DNA from 2 places in the Shewanella livingstonensis genome. Region 1 is predicted to be linked to the other one. Evidence: predicted binding sites of a transcription regulator. Region 1 holds the regulator's gene; the other holds the start of a gene.
The links. The regulator sigma-54, encoded in region 1, starts transcription at its own class of promoters, with help from an activator protein. The targets are predictions, from matches to a motif close to GTTGGCACGNNNNTNGNNT.

Region 1 (8,004 bases):
TGCTTACTAGCAACATTCATGTTGCCGTTATTACCGGTCGTAAATCAAAAATTGTCGACACCCGTATGACGGCATTAGGTATCCAACATATTTATCAAGGTATTGATAATAAGTTTGAGCCGTTTGAGCAGCTTATGTCGCTGTATAATGTTAGTGCAGATGAAGTAGCTTACATTGGCGATGACATGGTAGACCTTCCGGTAATGAAAGCCGTAGGATTAGCGGTTTGTGTCGGTGATGGTCATCCGTTTGTGAAACAACACTGTCATATGACAACGACCCTTAATGGCGGACATGGCGCGCTTCGTGAACTCACCGATTTATTATTATTAAGCCAAGACAAATTTGATAGCGCTCATGGCATGAGTATATGAATAGAATCACCCTAGGTATTGTGGTTTTTTTTGGGCTTGCTTTTTTATTGTACTGGCAAGCACAAATAAAGCGTAGTGAACTGGACGCGGTGAAAGTGCGCGGTATTGAGCGCCCAGACTTTATTGCGGATAATCTCCGCACCACTGAATTCAATCAATTCGGTTTTGTCGAAAGTCGAGTCAGTGCAGAACATATGGAGCATTACGCTTCAAGTGACATCACTCACTTTACTAAACCTGTCTACCTTATTTACCCTGAAAATGGTAAAGCACAATGGAAATTAACGGCAGACAAAGGACAGCTGAATAAAAATACCAGCAAAGTCATATTAGAAAAAAATGTTATTATTGATGCCATTGATATAGAAGAACCTCTACAGTCATTGAGTACCCAAGCTATTGCCGTGGACTTAACCACCATGATAGGTACTTCGCAAGAGATGGTGTACATCAAAGGCAAAGGGTTTATTATTCAAGGTTTAGGCTTGCATGCCGACTTGAATTCGCAAAAATTATCGCTACTTAGCCAGGTAGAAGGAACATATGAGCCACATTAATCGTCTCCACACTCGCGCCAATGTTATGTTGTTAAGCAGCATACTTTGTATACTGAGTTTGCCTGCTGCGGCGAAACAAGGTGATCTTAAACAAGAATTAAAAATCGCTTCGGTCAGTCAATCTGCCGACATTAAAAACAACCAAATTGTCTTTAATGGTCCGGTTACTATTGTCCAAGGCACCATTAATATCAATGCCGATGAACTACGAGCGTTTACCCCCGAAAACAGTACCAGTAAACGGCTTATCGCTACAGGCTCACCAGCAACGTTTTCGCAAGAATTAGATGACGGCCAAATTGGTACTGCCAGTGCTGACGAAATTAGTTATGACCTAGCTACGACCACACTCACATTGACAGGTAATGCTAAACTGGATCAATCAGGCAGCCAAGTTACTGGTAATCGAATTAAGTACAATATCAATGCGCAAGAGTTGATTGCTGAAAGCACTGGTAAAGGACCAGATCGAGTGATTACCATCATTCAACCTGAGAACTTCCAAGACGAGACTGCACCTAAACAACAACTCCCTGAAATTCCGGTTAACAAGCAGATCAAACCATGACCCAAATAACGTTAACTGCTGAAAATCTAGCTAAAAGCTATAAAGCTCGTCAAGTTGTCAAAGATGTGAGTTTAACGGTTAAAACCGGCCAAATTGTTGGTCTTTTAGGCCCAAATGGTGCAGGTAAAACAACCACTTTTTATATGGTGGTGGGCTTAGTAAAAAGCGATAAAGGTCGGATCCTCATTGATGATGACGACCTTACAGCCGACCCAATGCATTTGCGCGCCCGCAAAGGTATAGGTTACTTACCACAAGAAGCCAGTATTTTCCGCAAGCTCACCGTATACGACAATATTATGGCCGTGTTGCAAACTCGCAAAGAGCTCAGTACCGACCAACGTATTGAGCAAGTAGAACATTTGTTAGAAGAATTTCATATCACCCACATTCGCGACAGCCAAGGCATGTCCTTGTCGGGTGGAGAGCGTCGCCGAGTTGAAATTGCACGCGCTTTAGCGGCTAATCCCAAATTTATTTTACTCGATGAGCCCTTTGCGGGTGTTGACCCTATTTCGGTCATCGACATAAAAAAAATTATTCAACAACTTAAAAATCGCGGTTTAGGGGTATTAATTACCGACCATAACGTCCGTGAAACCTTAGACGTTTGTGAGCGAGCTTATATTGTTAGCCAAGGCAATTTAATTGCCGAAGGTACACCTGAAGAGATATTGAGCAATCAACAAGTTCGTGCTGTGTACTTAGGTGAACAATTCAAGCTATAGTTACTTTACTGGCCTTTTAGTCTATCTAACTCATTTCATTGAACGATATCTAAACAGGGTTAAATGTCATTGATGTATGTGGCAATCCATTACATTTTTTGAGATTGTCATTTTTATGGAAATCATCTAGGGATAAGCGGTAAATGAAAGCGTCACTCCAACTTAAAATGGGTCAACACTTAACCATGACCCCACAATTGCAGCAAGCCATTCGCTTACTGCAATTATCGTCATTGGAGCTACAGCAAGAAATCCAACAAGCATTGGATTCAAATCCATTACTTGAAATAGAAGATGAGTTTCCTGAAGCAAAAGATCCCATAAAAGAACATCGTGACCAAGCTGATACCGACTTTAGTGACAACAGCATAGTCAATGTTGAAAAAGACACCTCCACAGTCGACACAGCAGAATCCATGACCAAAGAAACCATGGATGATTTAGCCATGGATACCACATGGGATGAGGTCTATACCGCCTCACCGATGTCGGGTTCAGGCAGTGCGAGCATGCGCGATGATGACATGCCTTTCCAAGGTGAAACTACCGAAGGTTTGTATGAACATTTAGAATGGCAAAAAAATCTTACGCCATTTTCAGAGACCGATTTGGCGATTGCTACAGCCATTATTGATGCCATAGATGAACGCGGCTATTTAACCCAAAGCACTGAAGACATTCTCGAAGCCATGGGCGATGAAAATGTTGAGCTCGATGAAGTTGAAGCAGTATTAAAACGCATTCAACACTTTGACCCCGTTGGCGTTGCTGCACGTGATTTAAGTGAATGTTTGATCATTCAATTAGCCCAATATGCCAATACAACACCACATATTGATAATGCTCGACTGCTAATTAAAAACTATTTAGATTTAATTGCTGGCCGTGATTTCAGATTATTAATGCGTAAAACTAAGCTAAAAGAAAATGAATTGCGTGATGCCATCACCCTAATCCAGTCACTCAATCCCCGTCCGGGCTTATTAATTACCGCCATTGATGACGAATACGTCATCCCAGATGTCACAGTACTAAAGAAAAATGGCCGTTGGGTTGTAGAGTTAAATCCAGACAATATGCCTAAGATTGGCGTTAATCAGCAATATGCCGCGATGGCCAGAAATAGTAAAAGCTCATCTGACAGTCAATTTATTCGCGGTCACTTGCAAGAGGCTAAATGGTTTATTAAAAGTATCGAAAGCCGCAATGATACCTTACTCAAGGTAGCCAACTGCATTGTGAAATTTCAGCAAGGCTTCTTTGAATATGGTGAAGAAGCTATGAAGCCTATGGTACTTAATGACATAGCTGAAGCGGTAGAAATGCATGAATCAACTATTTCGCGTGTCACCACACAGAAATATATGCACACTCCTCGTGGGCTATTTGAACTAAAATACTTCTTCTCTAGTCATGTCAGCACAGATGATGGCGGGGAATGCTCATCAACAGCCATTCGTGCTTTTATCAAAAAGCTGGTTGCTGCAGAAAACCAGAAAAAACCGTTAAGTGACAGTAAAATGGCTCAACTTCTGGCAGAACAGGGCATAAACGTTGCTCGTCGTACGATTGCAAAATACCGTGAAGCAATGATGATCCCGCCCTCAAACCAACGTAAGAGTTTATAATCTACAGGTAATGGAGGAATTTTTATGCAAATAAATTTAACTGGGCGTCATGTCGACATAACCGAATCTTTACGTGAATACGTGCAAGGTAAATTTTCAAAGCTTGAACGGCACTTCGATCAGATCCATAATGTACACGTTGTGCTCAATGTAGAAAAATTACAACAAAAAGCAGAAGCTAAAATCAACCTTAATGGTGCAGAGATTTTTGCCATGTCAGAAAGTAATGATATGTATGCTGCTATAGACGCCCTGATCGATAAACTCGACCGTCAGGTAATTAAACACAAAGAGAAGTATACAAAACACTAACGATGGAACTTTGTACCATTCTGCAGCCGGAATGCACTACCTGTGCCACACCGGGCAGTAAGAAAAAAGTACTGGAACTCATCAGCAATTTAGTCGCTGCCCAGTACCCAACCCTGTCTTCGCAAGAGGTTTTTGAAAGCCTATTAGCGAGAGAGAAAATGGGTAGCACAGGTATAGGAAATGGCATTGCGATACCTCATGGTCGGTTGACGACCATTGATCACCCTATTGCGATATTTGTTAAATGTGAAGAAGCCATTGCCTTTGATGCAATAGATAAGCAGCCCGTGGATATTTTATTTGCTTTGTTAGTACCAGCAGATCAGTGCCAGCAACATTTAGGCACATTATCGAGTATGGCTAAAAAGCTAAGCGATAAGCAAATATTGAAACAGCTTCGTAAAACTCACGACTCAACAGAACTTTATCAGGTTATAACTGCATGAAACTTGTCATAGTATCGGGACGTTCAGGCTCAGGAAAGTCCGTTGCCCTGAGAGTATTAGAAGACCTAGGATATTATTGTGTTGATAATTTGCCTTTACCACTTATTGGCACATTACTAGCCCAGCTAAAGGGCAGTAATGATTTAGTGGCGATTAGTGTTGATGTGCGTAACATTGCTGAACAAGGCAAAGTGCTGCAAGACCAATTAGCCCTACTTGAAGATGACACTGAAATTATCAGCTTCTTTTTAAATTCTAATGATAAAGTATTACTTAAGCGCTACAGCGAAACACGTCGATTACACCCGTTATCTAAAAATCATATTTCACTGCAAGAAGCGATAAAACTAGAAGGCCATTTACTTGAGCCAATCGCAAAAATTGTTGACCATTACATAGATACTTCTGCACTGAACATCTACGAATTAAGCGATCAGGTTAGGCAAATATTATTAGGCAGTGTCGATAAAGAGTTAGTGATTAACTTTGAATCTTTTGGCTTTAAGCACGGCATGCCAACTGAAGCTGACTTTATGTTTGATGTGCGCTTCCTGCCTAATCCACACTGGGAAATAGAGCTGCGTCCCTTTACAGGTTTAGATGAACCAGTACAAGAATTCTTAGGTCGACAACCATTGGTTAATAAGTTTATCTGGCAAATTGAAAATCTATTTGAAACCTGGATGCCGCATTTAGAACGCAACAATCGCAGCTACCTTACCATCGCTATTGGATGTACTGGTGGCCAGCATCGTTCGGTATATATTGCAGACCAATTAGCAAAACGATTTAGACAAGGCAGTAAACATACTGTTAATGCTCGCCACAGAGAATTAAAGATAAGTGGTACCAATAGCTAAGTGAGCATAGGATCGAACGGATGATCAAACTTGAACGCCAAGTTACCATTTCAAATAAATTAGGACTACATGCCCGAGCAGCAACAAAATTAGCGGTTTTAGCCTATGATTTTGATGCCAATATTACCTTAACTCAAGGCGATAAAAATGCCAGTGCAGCGAGCGTACTGGGGTTGTTAATGCTTGAAAGTGGCATAGGAAAAATTATCACGGTAACGGCACAAGGTCCAGATGCCGAAGTAGCATTAAACGCAGTGTGTGATCTCATCAATGCAAAATTTGATGAGTCTTGCTAAATTTGTGAATAGTACGATTGGCAAATCATTAATTTTTTAATCTACCATCATATCTAGTTATTATGGCCACTGAAGACAATGCCCATAATAACCACACTGTCACGACATTGATTGCTCAACAGTGGGCATCAATTCCCCGACAATATTAGCCCTTAGGTTTATCTCACGGCGCAGATACCAATCTGATTAAGTATCAGTTCAATCTGCGAGAGTTTAGCGTTTAACATGATACTAATTTAACTGCTTTCAGCAACGGATCCAGTATGACTCTGCATCCGTGCAGTCGTTTGTCTATATTATATAAAGCAGCCTAAACAATGCATAATTTCGTCCAGCGGAAACAACCCCTGTATTCCATTTATGCGTTACATTGTCTTACGTAAGCAACAACTATTATGGTTCTAATACGTCTTGAACAAACAAGCCTGAGCAGCCCAACATGATGACATACTTAATGATATTGGTATGATAAATAGGAAGTAGATATATGGGTAAAGAGTACCTAGACAATGAGATAACAGAACAACGACTCAATCAACTTGCTCAAGCGCTAGACAGTGGTTTGTTTGTCCATGCTCGTAATATGTTACATACCATGTCGCCTAACGATGTCGCGCTCATTCTCGAATCATCACCGCCCAAAAATCGACAGGTATTATGGCAACTCATTGATCAACAATATGCGGGTGAAATTCTTGACGAATTAGGTGAAGAACTCAAAGATTCACTCATTAGCAGCATGACACCAGAAAAACTTGCTCAAGCCACAATCGGAATGGACACCGATGACCTTGCTTATATTCTCCGAAGCTTACCCGATACTGTTTACAAGAAAGTACTCAAATCAATGCGAAGCCAAGACCGGGACAGAGTAGAACAGGCACTGCGTTACCCTGATGATACCGCTGGCAGTATCATGAACACCGATACTGTCACCCTTAGGCCCGATGTGAATATCGAAGTGGTATTGCGCTATTTACGTCAACGAGGAAATTTGCCCGACACTACCGACACCTTATATGTTGTCGACCGTCAAGATCATGTTTTAGGCGGAGTCAGGTTAGTCGATTTACTAACATGCGATCCTAGCGTCACAGTTCGCAGTATTATGGACACAGAGTTAGAAAGTATTCCGGTTGAGATGTCTGATAAAGATGTCGCACAAAAATTTGAACGACTCGATTGGATATCCGCTCCTGTCGTCGATAGCCAAGCAAAATTACTTGGACGGATCACTATCGATGATATTATCGATGTGATCCGTGAAGATGCCGAACATTCAATGATGGGTATGGCAGGGATGGATGATGATGAGGATACCTTTGGTCCAGTGCTAAAAAGCACCCTAAGACGCTCTCTATGGTTAACGATTAACTTATTTGCTGCCTTACTTGCCTCATCTGTCAGTAATATGTTTGAGGGCACCTTGGAGCAGTTTGCTACTATCGCGATTTTAATGACTATCGTTCCAAGTATGGGCGGCGTTGCCGGCAATCAAACTTTAGCACTGGTGATCCGTGGTATTGCACTTGGACATATTGGCCAAAGTAATTCACGTTGGTTGATAGGCAAAGAGCTCGGTATCGGATTGCTCAACGGCATAATGTGGTCTGTGTTGGTTTTTTTTGCAGTATGGCTGTGGAAAGACGACATCGCGTTAGGCGGATTAATTGGCAGTGCTATGCTGATTAATATGACAGTGGCAGGCTTTGCTGGCGCTACCATTCCAATCATGCTCAAAAAGCTCAATATCGACCCTGCACTTGCTGGAGGCATGGTACTTACCACAGTGACAGATGTGGTTGGCTTATTTGCATTTTTAGGTTTGGCGACACTGTATCTCGTGCACTAGCGTATTGATCTAATAGTTAAACCACCGCAGATCGGGGCAGGTAATCGTTATCATACCGTCCTTTGTCTCGCTCACGGTGTTGCATTGATTCGCAATAAACTTGCTATAAACGAAGCAGCTAATCAAAGCCTGCGCCTTGTGAGCCGCAAAATGACAGGCCTTGATATAAATAGGTCAAATGTTGTTTATCTTACTTATCCCACCTCTTAACTCGTGATGAGATTATTTAACTTGAATTACAGATAATCAATGTATTAATTCATTAGTTATTTTATGAGTTCAACCTCTGCTTAGGTCGATTTTATTACTCATATCTAGACGGTTTCAGGACATAATAATTACCTAGAACTAAAAAATCTACATCGAAAAAGCTAAAAATAGCG
Region 2 (8,004 bases), 1.6 Mb from region 1:
TGTTGTGCAGTGCCGCTTTACTGGCAGCGTAAGCAATGTGCTTTTTACTGCCCTTTTCGGCAACATAGTCGGTCATGTGAATAATATTGCTGACCCCAATACTGTCGTCATTGGTTTTTGCGGCATTAACCAACAATGGCGCTAAACCAAGGTTGATTTGATAAGGCGCCGAAACATGAATTTGCATCATTCGCGCCATAGTGTCACTCGGGCTTAAGCCGCTGTTGTCGGGTAACCAGTCGGATGCATTATGGATAATGGTATCGAGGCTGTCATGATGTTGAATTATGTAGTTAATTAAGTCATCAATGGCTGCTGGATCGGTTAAATCGCACGAATGCAAACTCGCACCCAGCTTTCCTAACTGTTCAATACTGTCGTAATGAGTTCTATAGGTGCCAATAACGTGATGACCTTGAGCCAAATAATACTTAGCCAGTGCATAGCCAATGCGTTTACCTACGCCAGTGATCAGTATTGTACGTTCCATAATATTCTCTTTATTGATTGCAGTTTCGATACTTTAAGACTTTATCATAAGTAAATTAGATGTTTATCTCAAAGTAAACCATTGGATCGTGGCAGAAATTTATCCTACTGTCTAATAATGACAAGTTATAGCTTGTTTGCTCATAAAAAAATGACCTCAGTTATGCGTGATAATTGAAGTCATTTAATAATGGCAGTAAATGGATTTATCTATGCTAAAAACTCAGCTCTTGTGGCTGGATTTGCCTTAAAGCAGCCACCAAGCGCTGTCGTTTGGGTGCTTGATGAGGTATCCATAATGCCGCGTGATTTTACGCAATAATGAGTGGCATTAATGCTAACCGCAACGTCATCGGTGACAAGCAAGGTTTGCAGTGCCACTAAAATTTGCTGAGTTAAACGCTCTTGCACTTGCGGGCGTTGAGCAAAAAAACGCACGATACGGTTAATTTTCGATAGACCAATAATATTGTCTTTGGGTATGTAGGCGACTTTGGCGAGTCCATCAATGGTAATAAAGTGATGCTCGCAGGTACTGACCACGCTGATGTCGCTAATTTTAATCATTTCTTCAACACCCATTTTATTGTTAATTTGGGTGATTTTAGGAAAGTTAGCATAATCGAGACCAGAGAAAATCTCATTAACATACATTTTTGCTATGCGATGCGGCGTTTCAGCTAAGCTGTCGTCAGTCAGATCTAAGCCTAAGGTAGACACAACCTCGGTCATTAAACCTTTAATACGCTGATACTTTTGCTCACTGGTCATGTCATTTGGTATTAGCGGTGTTTCAAGTCCATGAGCAACTAACGCTTGTTGTACTTTTAATGCTTCTGCAGACAACTCGGCGCGAGTTATGTCATTAATGGTGGTCATAATAACATCCTTAAATAATGGTTAGGCTTGATACTCTAAAGATAGCGATACTGAATCAGCGAATCGTAATGCATGAGGCTTATCAATGGTGACCCTAGCTAAAGTAACTGTTGGATGTTCACGGCAAATTTCTAACACGTCAGCCACCAGTTTTTCCAGTAATAAAAAGCGCCCTTCTTCTACATGCTGAATCACTTTCTTAGTGATTATCTTGTAGTTTAGCGCATCGGCGACATCGTCGGTTTGAAACGATCGATCGGCTGGATAATGGATCTCAATGTTGATCACCACATCTTGCTGTTTTTCGCGCTCGTCTTGGTTAAACCCAATAAAAGTGCGTAAACGTAAATTGGTGACCTTAATAATGGCTTGGCTTAGTGGCATTATTTAGCCCTAGTGAATTGTTTTGAATATATACGCTATGCTGAAATAAAAAGATCATAAATATTCGTTTTGATCGGTCGATCTATCTGTTGAACTCACATGAGATAATAAAGGTAAACTAGCTTGGCCTATGGTGCGTACAATACTCAATATACATGTTAGCTAAATGGGGTTAATGATGGAACTGACTGTTTTTTACGATGGCACTTGCCCGCTGTGCCTCAATGAAATGAAGCAACTAAAGCGTTACGATAGTTTAGGCCGGATTAACCTTGAAGACATTAATGCTGATGATATCAACCTTCGCTTCCCTGATTTAGATGTAGTGTATGCCAATACGGTATTACATGGATTACAAGCCGATGGCAGTTGGCTTTATGGTTTAGATGTTACTGCTAAAGCCTGGGGCTTAACCGGTAAGCATGGCTGGATAAAGCTGCTGCGCTTACCGCTAATAAAACCGGTTGCTGACATGGCTTATTTAGCCTTTGCCCGAAATCGTTATCGGATATCTTATTTACTCACCGGCCAAAAGCGCTGTGATAATGGCAATTGTAAGGTTAAATAAGGGCTAAATAGCATGAATGAACCAACCTCAGCAGAGACCATTATTGTTATCGGCGCATCATCGCTAATTGCCCAAGCGTTTATCGAGCATGCCATTGCGATTCATCACAGCACGGTTGATAATAACAGTGCTCATAACTCGGCCGTTCAAGCAGGTGATTTACCCCTAAATATTATTACTGTTAGCAGGCAACCCCAGCTGACATTAGCCCATTTAACCAACAACATAGTCCACCAGCATTTTTATTGTGATTACCAGCAAACATCGATTATCGAATGTATTAGTCATATCAGCGAGGTAGCTGGCAAAGTCAGCCGTATCATTATGTGCAATGGTATTTTGCATTCGCAAACAGCTGAGGCGCAAATTAACCCAAAGACTCAGATTCAGCCTCATACTCATACTCATACTCAGCAACCTAGCTTAATGCCAGAAAAACGCATTGAAGATATTGATGCACACTCGTTAGAGCAGTTGTTTTATGCTAACAGTATTGTGCCTATGTTATGGCTCAGCGCGCTAACACCATTATTGTCGCAACCGCGTCATAAAGTAAGCGGCGAACAAAAATGTGTCATCAGTATATTGAGTGCTCGAGTAGGCAGTATTTCAGATAATCGCCTCGGCGGTTGGTATGGCTATCGCGCCTCAAAAGCGGCATTAAACATGCTCATTAAAACCACAGCTGTGGAATATGCAAGACGCCTTAAACGCGTGAAACTCATTGCGTTTCATCCCGGTACTACTGACACGCCATTATCAAAACCCTTTCAGGCTAATGTGCCTGCAGGCAAGCTTTTTACCCCAGAATTTGTCGCCAGCCAGCTGTATAACATCATGGAAAATAGTGAGCCAGATGGCGAAGCAAGTTATTTAGATTGGCAAGGCAAAGAAATAAGTTGGTAAAAAAGAACCTATTTTAAGCAAAAAAACGCGAAGCCTTGGCTTCGCGTTTTTTAGTGCATCGATTTATTAATTACTTAACAAATTCAACGCCTAATTTGATGTCACCTTTAAGGGTGTCTAACATTGCATCGCGAGCGTTAGCTTCGAATGCACTGATGTCACCATAAGGTAATACTTTTTCTACGCCGTTTTTGCCAAGTAAGATTGGCTGTGCGAAGAATGTAGCGTGCTCACTGCCGCCGTCAACATAGGCACACTCAACAACGTTAGCTTCGCCTTGTAGACCACGTACCAATGATAAACCAAAGCGACATGCAGCTTGGCCCATTGATAATGTTGCGCTACCGCCACCGGCTTTAGCTTCAACAACTTCAGTACCCGCGTTTTGAATGCGAGTTGTCATTGCTGCTACTTCTTCATCAGTGAAAGTAACACCTTCAACTTGAGAAAGTAGTGGAAGAATAGTCACACCGCTGTGTCCGCCGATTACGTTAACTTTAACGTCAGCAACGTTTAAGCCTTTAAGCTCAGCGATGAAGGTTTCGCTACGGATAACGTCAAGTGTTGTGATACCGAATAAACGGTTTTTGTCATACACACCAGCATTTTTTAATACTTCAGCAGCAATCGCTACAGTCGTGTTAACTGGGTTAGTAATAATACCCACTAATGCTTTAGGGCAAGTTACAGCCACTTTTTCCATTAGGTTACGCACGATACCAGCGTTGATGTTGAATAGATCTGAGCGATCCATACCAGGCTTACGCGCAACACCAGCAGACATTAACACTACGTCTGCGCCAACTAATGCATCAGTAGGATCTTGACCAGCAAAACCTTTTACTTCTACATCTGTTGGGATGTGACTTAAGTCAACCGCAACACCAGGAGTAACAGGAGCGATGTCATAAAGAGACAACTTTGAGCCCGCAGGCAGTTGAGTTTTTAACAGTAAAGCTAGAGCCTGGCCAATACCACCAGCGGCACCCAATACAGCAACTTTCATAATTATCTCCATCAATTTATGCAGTTTGTGACATAGATCTAAATTGTCGTGGCGTCACATTACTGCATCGTCACAATAATTTCAATTATACGTTAGTGGAGGACCGTAAATAAGTAAGCCCTGATCCACGCACAGACTGGCGTAACGCCAAGTGTTAGCAGTGTTAATCCGTATAAAAACACGGCAAACAACATCGACAATATGATTATTTTTCGCCTTTTTTATACTGAAAAAACCAACATTTGAGAGTTTTTATATTGAACAAATATAACTCAGCTGTTTTATTGTGGAGTTGTAATCACCCTATCAAGCGGGTTAAGCAATATTGATATGTTTGTTTTTGGCATTAAAATGTTGATTTTGCATTGATGAGTTTGACCGTTATAGAACTTGATCTTTCATCTCGTTTAAAGCCATAAATATTGGAGCATTAACTCATTTCGTACACATTTTCTGACGCAACAAGCCAATACTTTTATTGAGTGTCGCGTTATGATAACTGCAGATCATCCTATAAAAACGAGAAAACCATGACAATAAGAATTGGTCAACATGCCGACCTACAAGCCCTAGTTCAGTTTAACCAAGCCATGGCAATGGAAACCGAAAACCTTTCATTAGACACTGAGCAATTGACTCGCGGTGTTGAAGGACTGCTTACTCATCCTGAACGTGGGGTATATTTAGTCGCTGAAGTTGACGGTGAAATAACCGGTTCGTTAATGGTCACATACGAATGGAGTGACTGGCGTGCAAGTAATTATTATTGGATCCAGAGTGTGTATATCCGTCCACAGAATCGTCGTCAGGGAATTTATGGCAAATTGTATCAAGCAGTAAAAGACTTAGCGGCAGAAAACGGCGGTACAGCAAGCTTTCGTTTGTATGTTGAACATGACAATGAAGTTGCTCAAAAAACCTATGAATCTTTAGGGATGGAGCAAAGCCATTATTTAATGTACGAAGAAAATACTCAGTAATTAATCGTAAGTGACGTAAGTGGTCGTAAATTAAACACAAAAAAGCCGGAAAAATCCGGCTTTTTTGTGTTTATTGACCAGGGAATCTAACGCGTTCAGGGAGAATTTGGCCAATAACTAGCCAGTGCGCAACGCAAGAATTTTATTAATATCGATTGGCCCAGTAAATTGACTAAAACCTTTATGCTGTTGTTCTATCGCATGAATCGACATTCTGTCTGCTAATTCATTACCTTCAATACCAATATGAGCAGCAACATGTTGTAGTACCAAATCAGTTTTCATTGCATCATATAATTCATGAGCCTGTTTAATGATATCAAGATTGGCAATTTCACCGGTTTTGCGAGTCCAGTTTTTAGCTTTCCAACCATATGCCCATTCACAAACACATTTTATAGAATACTGTGAGTCACTCATAATTTGCACGGTTTCGCCCGCTGCGATCACCTGTTTAGCGACAATTAATGCTTGGTATAGTGCATTGAGTTCGGCGGTATTATTGGTGCCATTAGGATTAAATAAACCAAACCACAGTTCGGTTAGTTCACCTTTGCGGTATATCGCTATACCTGAACCCGCTTTACCAGGGTTAGGCTCACAGCCCCCATCGGCGTATATAACCACATCAAATTGGCTTAATACCGCTTGATTAGCGCTAAGGGTTTTGGTTGATGTTCCCGCCCCAACAGCCTTTGTCGATGAGCGACCCGCCGCTTTAGGTAGTGCACTTTTACCAATACTGCTTGCCGGCGATTGAGCAAACGCCGCTTTAGCTTCTGCTTGTGTGGCAAAGGATTTATATTTGGCTTGTGGATATTTATCAACTGCACGCTTAGTCACATCCCAGCTGGTAAAAATGCCTGTTTCGCGGCCAGCCCATACTACATAAAACTTCTTTGCCATAATGTAACTCTTACTTCAACAATGCTAACTTCACTAATAACGTGCCTGCATAATGCCATGATTAAACTTGGCTTTGAAACAAAAAAGCATGTTGCGTGCCGCAGTTGCAGTTAACTTGAACATCTTGACCAAATAAGCTTAAGTTTGATTTACCTGAACTTAATGTGGCTGAGCATCAGTCTAGGGTTAGTGGGCCATCGATATTTTGATAATCGACACTACCAGACCCAGAATTAACAATGGTCAAACCTTTGGTGTTAGCCACATCAATGCCACCGGAACCATCGTTTATCTTAACCACTCCGGAGACTTGATTAACCTTGATTGAACCCGAACCATCATCAATAGTGACATCACCAATAACATGGTTAATGCGAATGGAGCCCGAACCATCTTGCAACTCAATCGCACCTTTAGCCTCGCTAATATTAATAGAGCCTGAGCCATCAACTAATACCAATTTGCCAATGTGGTTCATCACAATACTGCCAGAGCCATCGATCAACTCAATATCCGCACTAACATCATCTATTTGGATGGGCCCTGAACCGTCTTTAATATTCAATGCGAGCGCCGCTGGTACTTCTACCAATAAATCAATATAAGGTGATTCACCGAAATAGTGATCACTGTGTATTTCTGATAATAAATAGCCCTTATCACCTTTTCGGGTCAAGCTGAGCTTAATTTCGATGTCATCTTGATCCAATGATTGGGTGTAAATATCGGCATGTACGCTAACTTCTTTTAAGCCTTCAACCCCGACAATTGTTAACTTGCCGGCGCCAGTATTGGCGACTAACTCAGTTAATGATCCAGCATCAAGATTTAATTGCTGTTTTACTAAGTTAAGATTTGTATTGTTTTGCTCTGATGATGACGTAAAGACAGATTCGGCTTCGCTTTGCGAAGCACCAAATAGGGTGGCACCTAGAATAAGCCCGACCGTGACACTAATGGTTGCGATACGAATAGACATAAGATTAATTCCTTTTATGAGGATAACAATAAGGTTAGGCCGCCAAACAAATGCTCTTAATATGAGTAAACAGTGGTTAGTGCGCGTTAGCGGCAATTAACAGTCATTTAGCAGGTTTCATACCAACTAAACAAAAGCAATATTTACAACAAGTTACAATTAACAGTAATAAAAGTAACTTCGTCATCAAACCCAAAATGGTTAAAATCCCATACAATGTGGTTAACTTCACCACTGTGATCATCATGGTTAACTCAAACAAATAAGAACATAACCCTATGCCGACTTTTACTGCGATACCACAAACGTTAACTATCATTGTTGGTTCAACCAACCCAGTTAAAATCAATGCTGCAAAACAGGCTATTGGACAATATTTCCCTGATGTTCATATTGATTGTACTGGCATGCATGCGCCATCACTGGTGGCAGACCAACCCATGACCGAAGCAGAAACTAAATTGGGTGCCATCAACCGAGCTCAATTTTGCCAAGCTAATGCAAAAGTAGTCGATCAACATGCTGACTTTTATGTGGCAATGGAAGGCGGAGTCGATCAGTTTGATCACAGCCCAGCCACCTTTGCATACATGGCCATTATCCATAACGACACATTATCTGTTGGTCGTAGCGCTAACTTGCCGTTGCCACAGTCAATTTTTAACGCTTTACAAGCAGGTGAAGAACTTGGCAAAGTAATGGACCGAGTATTTAACACTCATAATATTAAACAAAAAGGTGGCGCGATTGGCTTGCTCACTCGAGGTTTAGCCACCCGCGAAAGCATTTATACCCAAGCATTAGTGCTGGCAATGGCTCCTTTTATCAATGCGGAATTATTTAATGACTGAAAATCAGCAAGCAAATGCAACCAAAGACAACTTGCAGGCACCCTTGATTAGAACAT

Region 2: the regulator sigma-54 is predicted to act here: its motif matches at 7,206-7,224, upstream of EGC82_RS05085 (DUF4097 family beta strand repeat-containing protein).

Annotation. Positions count from the first base shown of each region.
Region 1 covers NZ_CP034015.1:4,404,445-4,412,448, forward strand. Annotated here, with positions in the region: gene kdsC (3-deoxy-manno-octulosonate-8-phosphatase KdsC) at 1-374, shown strand, start outside; gene lptC (LPS export ABC transporter periplasmic protein LptC) at 371-931, shown strand; gene lptA (lipopolysaccharide transport periplasmic protein LptA) at 918-1,499, shown strand; gene lptB (LPS export ABC transporter ATP-binding protein) at 1,496-2,227, shown strand; gene EGC82_RS19205 (RNA polymerase factor sigma-54) at 2,371-3,855, shown strand; gene hpf (ribosome hibernation promoting factor) at 3,880-4,167, shown strand; gene ptsN (PTS IIA-like nitrogen regulatory protein PtsN) at 4,170-4,613, shown strand; gene rapZ (RNase adapter RapZ) at 4,610-5,473, shown strand; gene EGC82_RS19225 (HPr family phosphocarrier protein) at 5,494-5,769, shown strand; gene mgtE (magnesium transporter) at 6,257-7,621, shown strand.
Region 2 covers NZ_CP034015.1:1,166,975-1,174,978, reverse strand. Annotated here, with positions in the region: gene folM (dihydromonapterin reductase) at 1-490, opposite strand, end outside; gene folE (GTP cyclohydrolase I FolE) at 700-1,368, opposite strand; gene folX (dihydroneopterin triphosphate 2'-epimerase) at 1,390-1,752, opposite strand; gene EGC82_RS05110 (thiol-disulfide oxidoreductase DCC family protein) at 1,931-2,320, shown strand; gene EGC82_RS05105 (SDR family NAD(P)-dependent oxidoreductase) at 2,333-3,226, shown strand; gene mdh (malate dehydrogenase) at 3,297-4,232, opposite strand; gene EGC82_RS05095 (GNAT family N-acetyltransferase) at 4,763-5,212, shown strand; gene EGC82_RS05090 (ribonuclease H family protein) at 5,330-6,118, opposite strand; gene EGC82_RS05085 (DUF4097 family beta strand repeat-containing protein) at 6,294-7,097, opposite strand; gene yjjX (inosine/xanthosine triphosphatase) at 7,376-7,948, shown strand; gene EGC82_RS05075 (GNAT family N-acetyltransferase) at 7,941-8,004, shown strand, end outside.